DNA from 2 places in the Dorea hominis genome. Region 2 is predicted to be linked to the other one. Evidence: predicted binding sites of a transcription regulator. Region 2 holds the regulator's gene; the other holds the start of a gene.
The links. The regulator Rex, encoded in region 2, represses fermentation and respiration genes when NADH is low (regulators of the CRP and FNR family bind a similar motif). The targets are predictions, from matches to a motif close to ATTGTTAANTANTTAACAAT.

Region 1 (8,489 bases), on a different contig from region 2:
GACGGCTGATCAGGAGATCAATTTTGTCTTCGATTTCATCGTTGTAAACCATTGCATATTCAGAATGGTGATCATGTCGGTGATGAGAAGACTTCCCGGTGTGATGATGAATCAACGGATCCTGAACATCAGGATCATTATGATGTGCTACAGCATGCATTAAGATAGATAGTCCGGTGCGTTTGCGTGCAGAAACCGGAATGACTGGTATGCCGAGCATTTCCGGAAGCCGGTGAAGATCTAATTCCAGCCCGCGTTCTTCAACGATATCCATCATATTGAGCGCCAGTACAACCGGCTTGCCAAGTTCAAGAAGCTGCAATGTTAAATAGAGATTGCGTTCAAGACTGGAAGCATCAATGACGTCTACAATGACATCTACTTCATCACTTAAAATACAGTCTCTGGATACGGTTTCTTCCATCGTATAAGATGAGAGACTGTAAATGCCGGGAAGATCGATCAGACGAAATTCCTGCCCTTTGTAAAAGGTTTTTCCTTCTTTCTTTTCAACAGTTACGCCGGGCCAGTTTGCAACTTTTAAATTCGCGCCTGTGTACGCATTAAAAAGCGTTGTCTTTCCGCAGTTTGGATTCCCGATGAATCCGACATTGATAATTTTGCTGTTGTTATTAGTCTGGTTATTTTTTTCTCTTGTGTCTGCAAGTCCCATGTCAGTTTTGCTCCTTTACTTCAATATGATTGGCAATTCTTTTTCCGAGAGCAAAACGTGTTCCGCGGAATTTCACAGTGAGTGAGCCTTTTTTCTGATTATTCATTATTGTGATAGTACTGCCTTCCGTAAGTCCCAAGGCTTCCAGACGGCGTTCCAGTTTTTCTTCCAGTTGAATGGAAACAACCTGATAGGAAGTATTACTGTTTCCCTGTTTTAATGTCATGTATGTATTCCTCTCTAATGTTAATGATAAATATTATCTATAATAATTCTTTTATAATATCATTTTTTAGAGAATATATCAATCTGAAAAGTATTGACAAATGTGTAAAACGTCTATATGATTAATACACTCGTCTTAAGAAGTTCTGATGATTCTTTATAATCAATATTCGTACGGGGAATCCCCCGACAGGGAAATGATCTTCCCGAATTTCACAAAACGAGAAATCATAAAAGGAAAGGAGGGCAGTTACAGTAACTGGTTTTAGCAATTTAATTTTACAATTGAAGAAGGAGTAGTGCTTATGAAAAAAAGAAATTTCCCATGGAGTCCTTTTGTGCGGTTTCTGGCGGTGCTTTGTCTGGTTTTCTGTTGCGTGCCGGCAGTAAAAAGTGAGGCGAAAGATGTGTCGCTGAGAAGAGGCGAAGAAGTATTTTATGAAGGGTATTCAACGTTTTACTATTATATTGACGGAACCCTTGGATATTGTCTGGAACCAAAACGAAGTTCTCCGCATGACGGAACCTATACGTCAAAACAATTGACGAATGACACGCTTTTAAGTAAAACACTGTATTATGCGTATGGCAATCCGGGGTATCAGAAGTATTTGAAACCTGTATTTGGAGAAAACTGGCAGGAGAAGAAAAAAGCTTACAGTCTGTCGCATTGTATTTTGTCCTATGTATATGACGAATGCAAAGATTCAAGTGATGCATTTCTGGGATTAAGTGACACAATGAAGCAGAAAGTGAAAAGCTGTACGGCGAAGATTAAGACATTTCCGAAAATACCGGATCCGGATATTGCTTTTTCAGAGAAGACATTGACGGCTGTTTATGATAAAAATGAAAAAGTGCAAAAGACAAAAACTATCACCTGCAAGGGCGATGAAGATAATTCAATTGTCCTGAAACTGCCTGCGGATGTAATACTGGTAAATGAAACAAAAGGGACAAAAAAGACAGGAAATGTGACGGTTTACGGCGGCGATCGTTTTTATTTGAAGTGTCCGGTGGGAAAATGGAATGCCCAGACGTGGAAAACAGGCAACATTTATGGGAAAAACAGACAGAATTGGAGAAGTCTGGTGATTAATACCGGAGCAGGCGGACAGCACCTGGGAGTCGGGGAACTGGTAAGTGCGGATAATATTCCAACCAGTCTTGCGGTACAATGGATTGAAAAGCCGGAACTTAAAGTGGAAAAGAGCGCTGACCGGGAAGATAAAAAATATAAAGTTGGTGACAGGATTACATATACGGTTGATGTGACGCAGCAGATTGAGAAGGCGGTTGCCTCAGGTGTTACGATCACAGACCGGATTCTAACGGAAGGAGTGAGACTTCTTCCGGATTCTATTATTCTGTATGACAAAGATCAAAGCGTTGTATCTGACGCGGTTATTTCTGTAAAAGAGAACACATATACAATTGAAACAAAACATTTTCTGGAAAGTATTCATTCCGGTGACAAATACACAGTGACTTATCAGGTGGAAATTCTGGATGAGAAACTGATCGGAAAAGAGATTGAAAATGAAGTAATCGTCCGTGCCGATAATGCGGAAGATGTGGATGATACGGAAATCGTGACTGTGGAAGAATCGGAAAAACCAGAGAAACCAGAAAAACCGGAGAAACCGGAAAAACCGGCAGAAAAGAAGAAACCTGAGATTGTGAAAGTAGAGAAAAAGGCAGAAAAACCGTCAGTGAAGAAGAAAGAGATTGTAAAAACCGGAGACGAACAAGATTTGATACTTCTTACGGTCTTATGTATTCTTTCTTGCACTGTAATATTTACCTGTGGTAGAATAGCTCGTAAGACTAAGTAGAAGAATAGGAGGTTGTCGTGATGGGAATGACAATGACGCAGAAAATATTAGCTGCCCATGCAGGTCTTGATCATGTTGTGGCAGGACAGTTGATAGAAGCAAAGTTAGACGTAGTTATGGCAAATGATATTACCGGGCCAATGGCACTGCCGATTTTCAGACAGATGGCAGAGAAGGTATTTGACAAAGATAAGGTAGTACTTGTACCGGATCATTTTACGCCGAATAAAGATATTAAATCCGCAGAGAATTCAAAATCAATCCGCGAATTTGCAAAAGATCAAGGACTTTCCTGGTATTTTGAACAGGGAAAATCCGGTGTAGAGCATGCGATTCTTCCGGAAGCAGGTGTTGTAGCAGCAGGTGAATGTATTATCGGTGCAGATTCACATACCTGTACATATGGAGCACTGGGTGCATTTTCTACCGGTGTCGGAACAACGGATATTGCAACAGGTATGGCAACCGGAGAACTCTGGTTCAAAGTGCCAAGTGCATTAAAATTTGTCCTGAAAGGACAGCCGGGACCTTATGTGAGCGGTAAAGATATTATTATTCATATCATTGGTAAGATCGGTGTGGACGGAGCACTTTACAAATCTATGGAATTCACAGGTGAAGGAATTGCAGCTCTTTCCATGGATGATCGTTTTACAATGGCGAATATGGCGATTGAAGCAGGCGCAAAGAACGGAATCTTCCCGGTAGATGATCAGACAAAAGCTTATCTTAATGAGCATACGAAGAAAGCATATCAGGTCTATGAAGCGGATGAGGATGCAGAGTATGACGAAGTGATTGAGATCAATCTTTCCGAAGTACGTCCGACCGTTGCATTCCCACACCTTCCGGGTAATGCTAAGACAATCGATGAGATTGAAGCAATGGAACCGATCAAGATCGATCAGGTTGTAATCGGATCCTGTACAAATGGACGTATGGAAGACATGCGTAAGGCAGCAGCTATTTTAAAAGGACATAAAGTACATGAAGATGTGCGTGTAATGGTAATTCCGGCAACACAGAAAATCTACAAACAGTGTATCAAAGAAGGACTTCTTGATATTTTCGTAGATGCGGGCTGTGCCGTGAACACACCAAGCTGTGGACCGTGTATGGGCGGACATATGGGCGTTATGGCAGCAGGAGAGAAGTGTGTATCTACAACAAACCGTAATTTTGTAGGAAGAATGGGACATGTAGATTCCTTGATTTATCTTGCATCGCCGGAAGTAGCAGCAGCAAGTGCGATCGCAGGATGTATTGCAAATCCGGAGAAAGTGGGTGACAGATAATGAAGGCATTAGGACATGTATTTAAATATGGAGACAACGTAGACACAGATGTAATCATTCCGGCAAGATACCTGAATTCATTTGACGCGCAGGAGCTGGCAAGTCATGCAATGGCAGACATTGATCCGGACTTTGTGAATAAAGTAAAACCGGGAGATCTGATCGTGGCAAATAAGAACTTCGGATGTGGCTCATCCAGAGAGCATGCACCGCTCTGTCTTAAGACTGCAGGAGTAAGCTGTGTGATTGCAGAGACATTTGCAAGAATTTTTTACCGTAATTCTATTAATATCGGACTGCCGATCATCGAATGTCCGGAAGCTGCAAGAGGAATCGAAGCAGGCGATGAAGTGGAAGTAGATTTCGACAGTGGTAAGATTTACAACCGTACAAAAGGAACAGAATTCCAGGGACAGCCATTCCCGGAATTCATGCAGAAACTGATTGCGGCAGGCGGTCTTGTAAAATATACAAACAGCAAGAATAAATAATAGCAAGAAAGACCAAAGGAAAGGTGGAATTATGAGTCTACATTACAAAAGTACCCGGAATTCCGAGTTAAAGGTAACTGCATCTGAAGCAATTTTAAAAGGGCTTGCTCCGGATGGCGGTTTATTTGTACCTGAAGAGATTCCAAAACTGGATGTTTCTATGGAGCAGTTAAAAAGTATGAGCTATCAGGAGATTGCTTATGAAGTAATGAAGCTGTTTCTGGCCGATTTTACAGAGGGAGAACTGAAAGGGTGCATTGAGAAAGCATATGACAGCAAGTTTGATACGGAAGAGATTGCATCTTTGGTAAAGGTATCGGATACTTACTATCTGGAGTTATTCCACGGTGCAACCATCGCATTTAAAGATATGGCACTTTCCATTCTGCCACATCTCCTTACGACTTCTGCGAAGAAGAATCACGTAGAGAATAAGATTGTGATCCTGACAGCGACATCCGGAGATACCGGAAAAGCTGCAATGGCAGGATTTGCAGATGTGGAAGGAACACAGATCATCGTGTTCTATCCGAAGAACGGTGTCAGTAAAGTACAGGAACTTCAGATGGTAACGCAGAAGGGAAGCAATGTAGATGTTGTTGCGATCCACGGCAATTTTGACAATGCGCAGAGCGGTGTCAAAGCAATGTTTGAAAACAAAGAACTTGCAGAAGAACTTGCCGGCAAGGGATATCAGTTTTCATCAGCCAACTCTATTAATATCGGACGCCTGGTTCCGCAGGTTGTTTATTATGTATATGCATATGCAAAACTTCTGGAAAATGAAGAACTTGCGAACGGAGAAGAATTACAAGTTGTCGTTCCGACAGGTAATTTTGGAAATATTCTTGCAGCTTACTATGCAAAACAGATGGGTGTGCCGATTGGTAAACTGATCTGTGCATCGAATGAAAATAAAGTATTGTTTGATTTCTTCCAGACAGGAACTTATGATAAGAACCGTGAATTTGTGCTGACAACATCGCCATCTATGGATATCCTGATTTCCAGCAATCTGGAGCGTCTGATCTATGTAATTGCAGGCGAGGACAGCGATAAGACAAAAGAACTGATGGAAGCTTTGAAAAAAGATGGAACGTATACGGTTTCGGAAGATATGAAAGCAAAACTGTCTGATTTTGCTGCAGGATATGCCACAGAGGACGAGACGGCAGAGCAGATCCATGATGTCTATGATAAGACCGGTTATGTGATGGATACACATACAGCAGTTGCATCTTATGTATGCAGCCGGTATGAACAGTCAGAAAAGACAGGCAAGAAATATCTGATCGCGTCCACAGCAAGCCCATACAAATTCGTGAAGAGCGTTATGACAGCAATTGATGCAAAATATGCAGAAGAAGATGAATTTGCACTGCTTCCGAAATTGCAGGAGCTTTCACAGGTCGGTATGCCGCAGGCAATCAAAGACATTCTGGATGCAAATGTCCTGCATAATATCGAATGTGATGTAGATCAGATGGAAGAGACTGTAAAACAGATCCTGAACCGTTAGTCAAAAGAAGAGAAATACAGAAGATACGGAGGATAACGAAGAATGGAAGGTGTATTTGGAGTAATAGGTCTGGGACTCGGATTGTATTGCCTGTATGGATGTTACATGCTGAGATTCAAACATGAGATCAACCGGACGATCTTACTTCCGAAAAACGTGAATATTAAAAAGTGCAAAGATCTGGATGGATACTGTAAGGAGGCATTGCCGCCACTTTTAATACTTGGTATTGCAGCAACTTTATATGGTGCTTCCGATCTGTATAACACTTATATCGGAGAAGCGAAGACGGTATTTTATGTTTTCATGACCATTACGATCGTTGCGCTTGTGATTTACGCTGTAATGATTAAAAAAATCAATAATAAATATTTTAAAGCATAAGGAAATGCAAGATTGCGTATGCAATCTTGCATTTTTTAAATACCATAGACAAGGATTTAACGAAAAAAGGAAGATAAATGCATAAAAAATGTCTAAAACTTTCGAAAAAAGATTGTTAAAGTCTTGACTTTTTTTGGAATAAATGAGATAATAGGAGCAAATGTTGTCGTGCACAGACAGGACAATGTAAATAATGAAGAAAAGAGGTTAATGTAAAATGGCAAAAATCGATTTAAGCAAGTATGGAATTACAGGAACTACAGAGATTGTTTATAATCCTTCTTATGAGATGTTATTTGAAGAAGAAACAAAACCTGAACTTGAAGGTTATGAAAAAGGACAGGAGAGCGAACTCGGAGCAGTGAATGTAATGACAGGTATCTATACCGGTCGTTCGCCAAAAGATAAATATATCGTAATGGATGAAAATTCCAAAGATACGGTATGGTGGACCTCTGATGAGTATAAAAATGATAACCACCCGGCATCAGAAGAGACATGGAAAGCTGTAAAAGAGATTGCACAGAAAGAACTTTCCGACAAGAAACTTTATGTTGTAGATGCATTCTGCGGTGCAAACAAAGATACACGTATGGCAATCCGCTTTATCGTAGAAGTTGCATGGCAGGCACACTTTGTAACAAATATGTTTATCAAACCAACAGAAGAAGAACTGAAGGATTTTGAGCCGGACTTCGTTGTTTACAATGCGTCAAAAGCAAAAGTTGAGAACTACAAAGAATTAGGACTGAATTCTGAGACAGCAGTAGTATTCAACATCACAAGCCGTGAGCAGGTAATCATCAATACATGGTATGGTGGAGAGATGAAGAAAGGTATGTTCTCTATGATGAACTACTATCTGCCATTAAAAGGTATTGCATCTATGCACTGCTCAGCAAATACAGATATGAACGGAGAGAATACAGCAATCTTCTTCGGACTTTCCGGAACAGGTAAGACAACGCTTTCTACTGATCCGAAGAGACTTCTGATCGGTGATGACGAGCACGGATGGGATGATAATGGAGTATTTAACTTTGAAGGTGGATGTTACGCAAAAGTTATCAACCTGGATAAAGAGTCTGAGCCGGATATTTATAATGCAATCAAACGTAACGCACTTCTTGAAAATGTTACACTGGACAAAGATGGTAAGATTGATTTCGCAGATAAGAGCGTGACAGAGAATACGCGTGTATCTTATCCAATCGATCACATTGAGAAGATCGTACGTCCGATATCAGCAGCACCGGCAGCTAAGAATGTAATCTTCCTGTCAGCAGATGCATTTGGAGTACTTCCTCCGGTATCTGTATTAACTCCGGAGCAGACAGAATATTACTTCCTGTCAGGATTTACAGCAAAACTTGCAGGAACAGAGCGTGGAATCACAGAGCCTACACCGACATTCTCAGCTTGTTTCGGACAGGCATTCCTGGAGTTACATCCGACAAAATATGCTCACGAATTAGTTAAAAAGATGAAAGCTAACGGAGCAAAAGCATATCTTGTTAATACAGGATGGAATGGAACAGGAAAACGTATCTCTATCAAAGATACTCGTGGAATCATTGATGCAATCTTAAGCGGAGATATTAAGAATGCACCGACAAAGACAATTCCATACTTCAACTTCGAAGTTCCGACAGAGCTCCCGGGCGTTGATACAGGAATCCTTGATCCAAGAGATACTTATGTCGATGCAACAGAGTGGGAGACAAAGGCAAAAGACCTCGCAGGAAGATTTGTTAAGAACTTTGCTAAATATGAAGGTAACGAAGATGGTAAGGCACTTGTATCTGCCGGACCACAGTTATAAGAAAACAGTTGTAAAATAGAGATTATTGGAGTATAATAATCTCAGTTGGAAACCTGAAATGTTCGATAACTTCTGTTATTTTGAACCTACAATACTTTAAACGGGACTCTTATTATCTCTGTAATATGTCAAGCCCTCATTTATGCAGGGGAAGGCAGAAAAGCAGATGCGGACACCCACCTAGCGGATGGCTAGGAGTCAAAATACAGAAACCGGCATTTTGGGGAATACAGAAGATAAGGCAG
Region 2 (8,489 bases):
CAGATTCAGTCCATCTGCATCGATCACACATGCTACTTCCACATTGGACAATACGGTTTTTAAAATCTTCTTTGCAGTCTTGGATCTGCTAAGTCCGGAACCAATGCATACCGCATCTGCGTGGCTTAAAAGCCGTTTCACTTCTTCCTTGTCAAATTCTGTATAGGTTGTGATGATTGCTTCCGGCAGGAGTGCCTGTAAAATGATCCGATTCGATTCCTCCGTATAAATCTGCACCAGTCCGGCTCCCATCCGATAAGCTGCCATTGCATTAAGAAATGCAGCTCCGCTCATCCCTTTACTTCCGGCGATCACAAGCAGCCTTCCATAAGTACCCTTATTGGAATCTTCCGGTCTGTCCGGCAGCATTCTGATATATTCCTCTCTGTCCGGCAGATATGCAATGTTCTTGTTCTTCTCCATCGTCCGGAGTGATATTCCGATATCTGTCACTGTGACTTTACCTGCATATTCTTTTCCAGGATAAAAGATAAGTCCGATCTTCTCAACCTGAAACGTCACTGTATAATCTGCGCGGAATGCAATACCAAGCACACAACCATTTCCGGCATTGATTCCCGATGGAATATCCACTGCAACTTTTGTTCCGGACGCTTCATTCATCCACTCAATAACTTCCCGGTAATGCCCGGTTACTTCACGACTCAGACCAACACCGAATATAGCATCAATGATCAGGCTGTATGTGCCATCCGGGTAGTGGTCGCGGATCGATCCTCCAATGCTTTCAAAAAGCTTCCACTGATATCGGCATTCCGCACTTAAATGTGCCGGATTCCCCGCCATAAAAACAGTAACCGCACATCCTTCTTCTTTTAAAAGTCTCGCGATAGCAAAACCATCTCCGCCATTATTTCCCGATCCACAGACAATCAGAACATCTGTAAAATCCAGCTTTTCCTTTTTCATGGAATCAATACAACTCCTCGCCGCACGTTCCATCAGTTCCAGTGATGGGATACCGAGATTCTCTATCGTATCCTTATCTGCCGCCTTCATACTGTCTCCATCCGGTAAAAACCTCATATGCTCATCTCCCTAATATAATCGTACTTATGACACCTGCGGAGTCACAAAACCTTACATCCGCTTACTGACAAGCTCACATGAATGCAGGCTTTTCTGCTCTGGTATCATATAAAAAGGACGTATAAAAACAAGCCTGTATACACATGCCTGTTTCTATACGTCTGCTTTTACTAGTTCTTTCCTTTTTTGCGCTGGTCTTCATTATAACGACTGATGTTATAAGATAACTGCATCAGACTCTCTGACAAATGCACATTCTCAACAATGATGTTATCCGGCAGATTGAGGTCTGTATGTGCAAAGTTCCAAATCGCGCGCACGCCGTTCTCCACAAGCATATTCGCAACTTCGATTGCCTTCTCTTTTGGAATTGTAAGTACAGCAATCTCTACATCATTCTTCTGGACAAAGGACTTCAACTCGTCCATCATGCGGATCGGCACTCCACGAATCGCAACTCCCTCCAGACGCGGATTTACATCAAAAATTCCGGTCAGGATAAATCCACGTTTTTCAAACGCTGCATAATTTGCAAGTGCCTGTCCCAAATTACCTGCACCAATGATTATGATCTTATGATCTTCTTCCAGTCCCAGGATTTTGCCGATCTCTGTATATAGATATTTGACATTATAGCCGTATCCCTGCTGTCCGAATCCTCCGAAATTGTTAAGATCCTGACGAATCTGAGACGCAGTAACCTTCATCCTTTTGCTCAGATCGTTAGAAGAAATACGTTCTACCCCATTTTCAAGGAGTTCTCCTAAATATCTATAATATCGCGGCAAACGTCGGATGACTGCCTGTGATATTCCTCGATTATCCAATTTTTTCACCTTCCCATATGTATTCTAACTGTTATTATATAAAATTGTATGAATAAAGTCAATTTTTTAGTAGTTTTTTTATTACGTTTTCGCTATAATAAGAACGTATGTGAACAGATAAGGAGGAATTTTTTATGATACTCGCCTGTCATGGAATTAACAAAGCATTTGGTGAAGAAATCATTGTGAAAGATGGTTCTTTTCATATAGAAGATCATGAGAAAGCTGCCCTTGTAGGCCCGAACGGAGCCGGCAAATCTACTATTTTCAAGATAATTGCCGGAGAACTGCCGTCAGATGGTGGTTCCGTCATCCTGACCAAAGGAAAGACTATGGGATATCTCGCCCAGCATCAGGACATGAATACAGATCGTTCGATCTACGAAGAAGTGCGCACGGCAAAAGCAGATATCATTGCCATGGAACAGAAGATCCGTCAGTTGGAACTGGAGATGAAGGACTTAAGTGGAGACTCTCTGGAAGACCACATGGACTCCTACAACCGGCTGACCGCAGCATTTGAACGCGAAAATGGATATGCTTATGAAAGCGAACTGACTGGCGTCTTAAAGGGACTAGGTTTTCAGGAAGAAGAATTTACCAAGCCGGTGAATACGCTCTCCGGAGGACAGAAAACCCGTGTTTCTCTCGGCAAACTTCTGCTTACTAAACCGGATATCCTGCTTCTGGACGAGCCGACCAACCACCTGGATCTGAATTCAATCACGTGGCTGGAAACTTACATATTAAATTATCCGGGTGCAGTACTGATCGTCTCACACGACCGTTATTTTCTGAACCGGATTGTTACGAAAGTCATCGAAATAGAAAACGGTGAACTGATGACTTATTCTGGTAATTATACTGATTACTCTCAGAAAAAACAGCAGATCCGCGAAGCGCGTATCAAAGAATATCTCAACCAACAGCAAGAGATCAAGCATCAGGAAGCTGTTATTGAAAAGCTCCGCTCTTTCAACCGCGAGAAATCAATCAAACGGGCGGAAAGCCGTGAGAAAATGCTTGAGAAGATCAAGCCGGTAGAAAAACCGATAGAAACAAACAAAGACTTTCAGTTAAAGCTTGAACCTGCAACCATCAGCGGTAATGATGTACTGACGGTAGAACATTTAAGTAAAGCCTTTCCACCACAGACGTTATTTTCAGATATCAGTTTTGAGATCAAGCGTGGCGAACACGTTGCGATCATCGGCGATAATGGAACCGGCAAGACGACTCTGCTTAAGATTTTAAATCAGGTTCTCCCTGCAGACAACGGAACTTTCACCCTTGGTACGAATGTCCAGATTGGCTACTACGATCAGGAACACCATGTGCTCCATATGGAAAAGACAATCTTTGAAGAGATTTCGGATGATTACCCGACTCTTACAAATACGCAGATCCGGAACATGCTTGCAGCATTCTTATTTACCGGAGACGATGTCTTTAAACGGATTTCCGATTTAAGCGGTGGTGAAAGAGGACGTGTTTCTCTTGCAAAGCTTATGCTCTCTGAAGCAAACTTCCTGATCCTCGATGAGCCGACCAACCATTTAGACATTACCTCAAAAGAAATTCTGGAAAAAGCGCTGAATAATTATACCGGAACACTGCTCTATGTTTCGCATGACCGTTATTTCATCAATCAGACTGCCACAAGAATCCTGGATCTTACGCATCATACGTTTGTCAATTACATTGGAAATTACGATTATTATCTGGAGAAAAAGGAAGAACTCACAGCTGCATATACAGAAAATATCGATATGACTTCTGATTCTTCCACCGATTCCGGTGAAGTCTCCGCTTCCAAATTAAGCTGGCAGGAACAAAAAGAACTGCAGGCTAAGGAACGCAAACGCCAGAATGAATTAAAAAAGACGGAAGAACGCATCAGCGTACTCGAAGACCGCGACCGGGAAATTGATGATCTTATGGTGCAAGAAGAGATTTTCACAAACTCTGTCAAATGCCAGGAACTCGCCAAAGAGAAAGTACAGATTGCGGAAGAGTTGGAAACTCTTTATAAAAACTGGGAAATTCTTGCTGAAGACTAAATTATCTTAGTCAAAACTACTGTTCTTATCGCATAAGATAAATAATACAAAAAGGCTTTGACTGCGAGAAGTTAAAGCCTTTTTTACTTAACGGTGCAATTCCAATTATATAATCATACCGAATCATCACTTCATCTTTATTCGATTGTCCATCTCATTATGATTCTGCCGTTTCCGTTTTCACCTGTGGCTGCTCTTTTTTTCCGGCTTTTTTATAAGCCTCCTCATAAAAATATTCCTGGGCAGAAAGTGGCTCTTTGTCATTCCTTATTCTTGTATAATTTCCATCCGGGTTCATTTTCCGCGCCTGGACATTGTCATTTAACATAATCCGGAAATCTTTAAGCAGACATTCCTTCAATCTTACATCCTCCACCGGCGCAGCTACCTCCACGCGGCGTACCGTATTTCTTGTCATAAAATCCGCCGATGCGATATAAACTTTACTGCGCTCTTCTGTTCCGAAAATATAAATACGGGAATGTTCCAGAAAACGTCCTACAATACTGATCACGCGGATATTTTCTGTCTTTTCCGGAACTCCCGGCAGCAGACAACAGATTCCACGTATTACAAGATCAATTTTTACACCTGCTTTTGACGCTTCCGCCAGTTTATCAATGATTTTCTTATCTGTCAGCGAATTTAATTTCACACCGACATATGCCGGTTCTTCATGTCTGGCGTGTTCAATTTCCTCATCAATCATTTCCAGCACACGGTTCTGCAGGCATTTTGGTGCGACAAGAAGTTTCTCTGACTGTTCAACAACTTCACCTTTCAGAAGTGCCTGGAATACATTGGATGCTTCCAGACCAATTGCAGGATCTGATGTCATCAGGGATAAATCTGTATACAGTCTGGATGTTTTCTCATTATAATTTCCCGTTCCGATCTGTGTAAAATATTCCACATGATTATCATTTTTTCTTGTAATCAAACACAGCTTGGAATGCACTTTATATCCATCCAGCCCATAGATTACCTGACATCCGGCATCTTCCAGTCTTCTGGACCATTCAATATTATTTTCTTCATCAAATCTTGCACGCAGCTCTACAAGAACAATAACCTCTTTTCCATTCTCTGCCGCCTCTACCAGTGCTTCCACGACTTTGCTCTGCTTTGCAAGGCGGTACAGAGTCATTTTTATTGAAATAACATCCGGATCTTCTGCCGCCTCATTTAACATATGAAGAAATGGGCGGATAGACTCATATGGATAGGAAAGTAACTTATCTTCCCTGCGTATCTGCGCAAGAATACTCTCACCATCCTGAAACATCGGTGATTTCTGCGGCACCTTTTTCTCATAAAACAGTTCCGGATTTTTTCTCAGACGATCCTGGATTTCAAATACAAATGAGAGATCCAGCGGTGCATCCGACAAAAACACATGCGTCTTGTCCATTTCCAGATATTTACACAATGTTGCAACAACATTTTTATTCATTTCTCTTGAAAATTCTATGCGAACCGGAGTCAGTTTTTTACGCTTTTTGATAAGATCTGCCATAAAATCACGATAATCCAGATCTTCATCATACAATGCATCCGCATCGATATCCGCATTTCTTGTAATACGAATCACAGATTTTGCCTTGATACGGTATCCTTTAAATACTTCCGGCACATAATGCAGGATAAATTCTTCTGACAGCATAAAAGTGCCCGGATGATCCGGCAGTTCGATCAGACGTTTAAACACATTGTTTGAGCACGGAATGATACCGAGACGCTCTTTTTTACTCTTCGTTTCCAGTACTGCAACAATATAGATATCTTTGTTCCTAAGAAATGGAAACGGCTGTCTCTTGCTGATGATCGTAGGCGAAATGAGAGGTGCAATCTCTGTCTTAAAATATCGTTCCAGTCTCTGACTGGCTCCCTCGTCGATATGCCGGAAATCTACAAAACGTACGCCATACGCTTCCAGTTCCTGCAAAAGATTTTCGAAAGCTTTCCCGTGTCTTTTGCCAAGCCGCTTTACTTCTTCCAGAATTGCCTCGATCTGTTCTTTGGCTGTCTTCTTTGTTTTGTTGTCACGGATTTCTTTGTGCAGTAACATCTGATCCTGCAGCGATCCGACTCTGACCATAAAAAATTCATCCAGATTTGTCTGAAAAATAGAGGCAAAGGTAAGACGTTCACATAATGGAACGTCTTTACTCTCTGCCTCTTCTAATACACGTTCATTAAACTTTAACCACGATAATTCCCGATTACAATATATATTCTTCATAACAGTACTCCTTTTACTTTTTTGCCTTTTACAAAAATACCATAGTTCTGTTTGAAGTATATCTGTTTTCCGTAAAATCTATGTAAAGTTTAGTCCTCTTTTAATTTTTCTGCAATTGCTTTAATAAAGTCTTCGCTGTTCAGCACAGTCGGATTCTCAAGTGTTGTAATAAGTGCCAGGTCTTTTGTCATTTTGCCGCTTTCAATTGTATCAATCGTCGCTTTTTCCAGCTTGTCTGCAAATGCCATCAGCTCTTTGTTTCCATCCATCTCACCACGTTTACGTAGTGCTCCTGTCCATGCAAAAATTGTTGCCACAGAGTTTGTGGATGTCTCTTCACCTTTCAGATGTTTGTAATAGTGGCGCTGTACGGTTCCGTGTGCTGCCTCGTACTCATAATATCCTTCCGGAGACACAAGCACAGATGTCATCATTGCAAGTGAACCAAATGCAGATGATACCATGTCACTCATAACATCTCCGTCATAATTCTTGCATGCCCAGATATAACCACCCTCGGATTTCATAACACGGGCAACCGCATCGTCGATCAGTGTGTAGAAATAAGTGATTCCTGCTTCTTCAAATTTGTCTTTATAATCCGCATCGTAGATATCCTGGAAAATATCTTTGAATGTATGGTCATATTTTTTTGAAATTGTATCTTTCGTAGCAAACCAGAGATCCTGTTTTGTATCCAGTGCATAATTGAAACAGCTTCTTGCAAAGCTCTCAATCGAATGATTGATATTATGCATTCCCTGTACAACTCCGGCACTGTCAAAATTATGTACGAGTTCTCTTGTCTCACTGCCATCTTCTGCAGTATAAACAAGCTCTACCTTTCCTGCTCCCGGAATCTTCATCTCAGAACCTTTATACACATCTCCATATGCATGTCTTGCGATGGTGATCGGCTTCTTCCAGTTTTTTACACAAGGTTCAATGCCCTTTACAACGATCGGTGCACGGAATACCGTTCCATCTAAGATAGCACGGATCGTTCCATTCGGGCTCTTCCACATTTCTTTTAAGTTATATTCTTTTACGCGGGCGGCATTCGGTGTGATTGTTGCACATTTTACAGCGACTTTGTATTTTTTCGTCGCATTTGCCGAATCGATCGTCACCTGATCATCTGTCTCGTTTCTGTGTTCCAGTCCGAGATCATAATATTCAGTATTTAACTCTATGAAAGGTTCCAGAAGATTTTCCTTAATCATCTTCCAAAGGATTCTTGTCATCTCATCTCCGTCCATTTCCACAATTGGTACTGTCATTTTAATCTTAGCCATGTTCTTCTCCCTTTCTACGTTATTTTCTATATTCTATCTGATTGTTATTCTTCCAGATGCAGGTTCTGCATTACATTTTTGATATGCTGATTCGCAAGTTCTTCTGCCTTGTCTGCGTCTTTCTGTTTGATTGCTTCCAGAATCGCCCGGTGTTCCTGAATGGATTTTTCGGCCCGGTGTTCTTCGCCAACAGAAGTCTTTCTTGCCAGCTTCACATACTTATGAAAATCTGTCAGGACATGCTCTAATATACGGCTGTCCGATGCTTCGTAAAGAACTCTGTGAAATCTTCCGTCAAGTTCGGATACATGTTCTGCGACAGAACTCTGCTCCTTTTTCAGACGAAATTCTGACAGAAGAAGCATCTCTTCCAGCTCTTCAATCTGTTCATCCGTAATATGCTCAGTTGCCCATCTGGCGCACAGACCTTCTAACATCGAGCGGATCTTAAAGATGTCTGCTACATCTTTTCTTGTAATTCCGGTCACATAAGCGCCTTTATTCGGTACGATCCGTACCAGTCCTTCCAGTTCAAGCTGACGGAGAGCTTCCCTTACCGGTGTACGGCTGACTCCCAGTTCATCCCCGATGGAAATCTCCCTAAGCTCATCATTTTCTTTGTATTTACCATTTAATATATCTTCACGCAGTCTCTGAAAAACTCTTCCTCTCAGAGACTGATCCTGATATTCCATCATTTTTATACCTCTCTCAATTTGTTCGTTGTTATCTGAGACGGATGCCAAGCTCTTTGCACGCCTCATCAATAACACCTAACAGTTCTTCATCTGTCAGGACGGTGACACGACCGCTTTCATATTCCTTATCTACCCACTCTTTTACTTTGTCAACAAGCTTGCTGTTCTTGTCAACCTGCTTCTCTTCTTTCAGTCCGAAGTAAGTATTGATCCAGTGTGCGATTCCCGCAAGACCAGATGTATTTGAAATTGCAACAAGTGGCGGGCGATTCAGGAATTTATCTGTATCGAAAATATTATAAATCTCTTCATTTTTC

Region 1: the regulator Rex is predicted to act here: its motif matches at 6,534-6,553, upstream of pckA (phosphoenolpyruvate carboxykinase (ATP)).

What each region holds. Positions count from the first base shown of each region.
Region 1 covers NZ_JACOOY010000007.1:114,695-123,183, forward strand. Annotated here, with positions in the region: gene feoB (ferrous iron transport protein B) at 1-673, opposite strand, end outside; gene H8S07_RS07170 (FeoA family protein) at 675-899, opposite strand; gene H8S07_RS07175 (isopeptide-forming domain-containing fimbrial protein) at 1,204-2,733, shown strand; gene leuC (3-isopropylmalate dehydratase large subunit) at 2,754-4,028, shown strand; gene H8S07_RS07185 (3-isopropylmalate dehydratase small subunit) at 4,028-4,519, shown strand; gene thrC (threonine synthase) at 4,551-6,038, shown strand; gene H8S07_RS07195 (hypothetical protein) at 6,081-6,422, shown strand; gene pckA (phosphoenolpyruvate carboxykinase (ATP)) at 6,640-8,244, shown strand; RNA gene ssrS (6S RNA) at 8,292-8,475, shown strand.
Region 2 covers NZ_JACOOY010000002.1:172,488-180,976, reverse strand. Annotated here, with positions in the region: gene H8S07_RS02240 (NAD(P)H-hydrate dehydratase) at 1-1,047, opposite strand, end outside; gene H8S07_RS02235 (redox-sensing transcriptional repressor Rex) at 1,221-1,877, opposite strand; gene abc-f (ribosomal protection-like ABC-F family protein) at 2,012-3,937, shown strand; gene ppk1 (polyphosphate kinase 1) at 4,095-6,179, opposite strand; gene H8S07_RS02220 (NADP-dependent isocitrate dehydrogenase) at 6,269-7,474, opposite strand; gene H8S07_RS02215 (GntR family transcriptional regulator) at 7,519-8,172, opposite strand; gene H8S07_RS02210 (beta/alpha barrel domain-containing protein) at 8,201-8,489, opposite strand, start outside.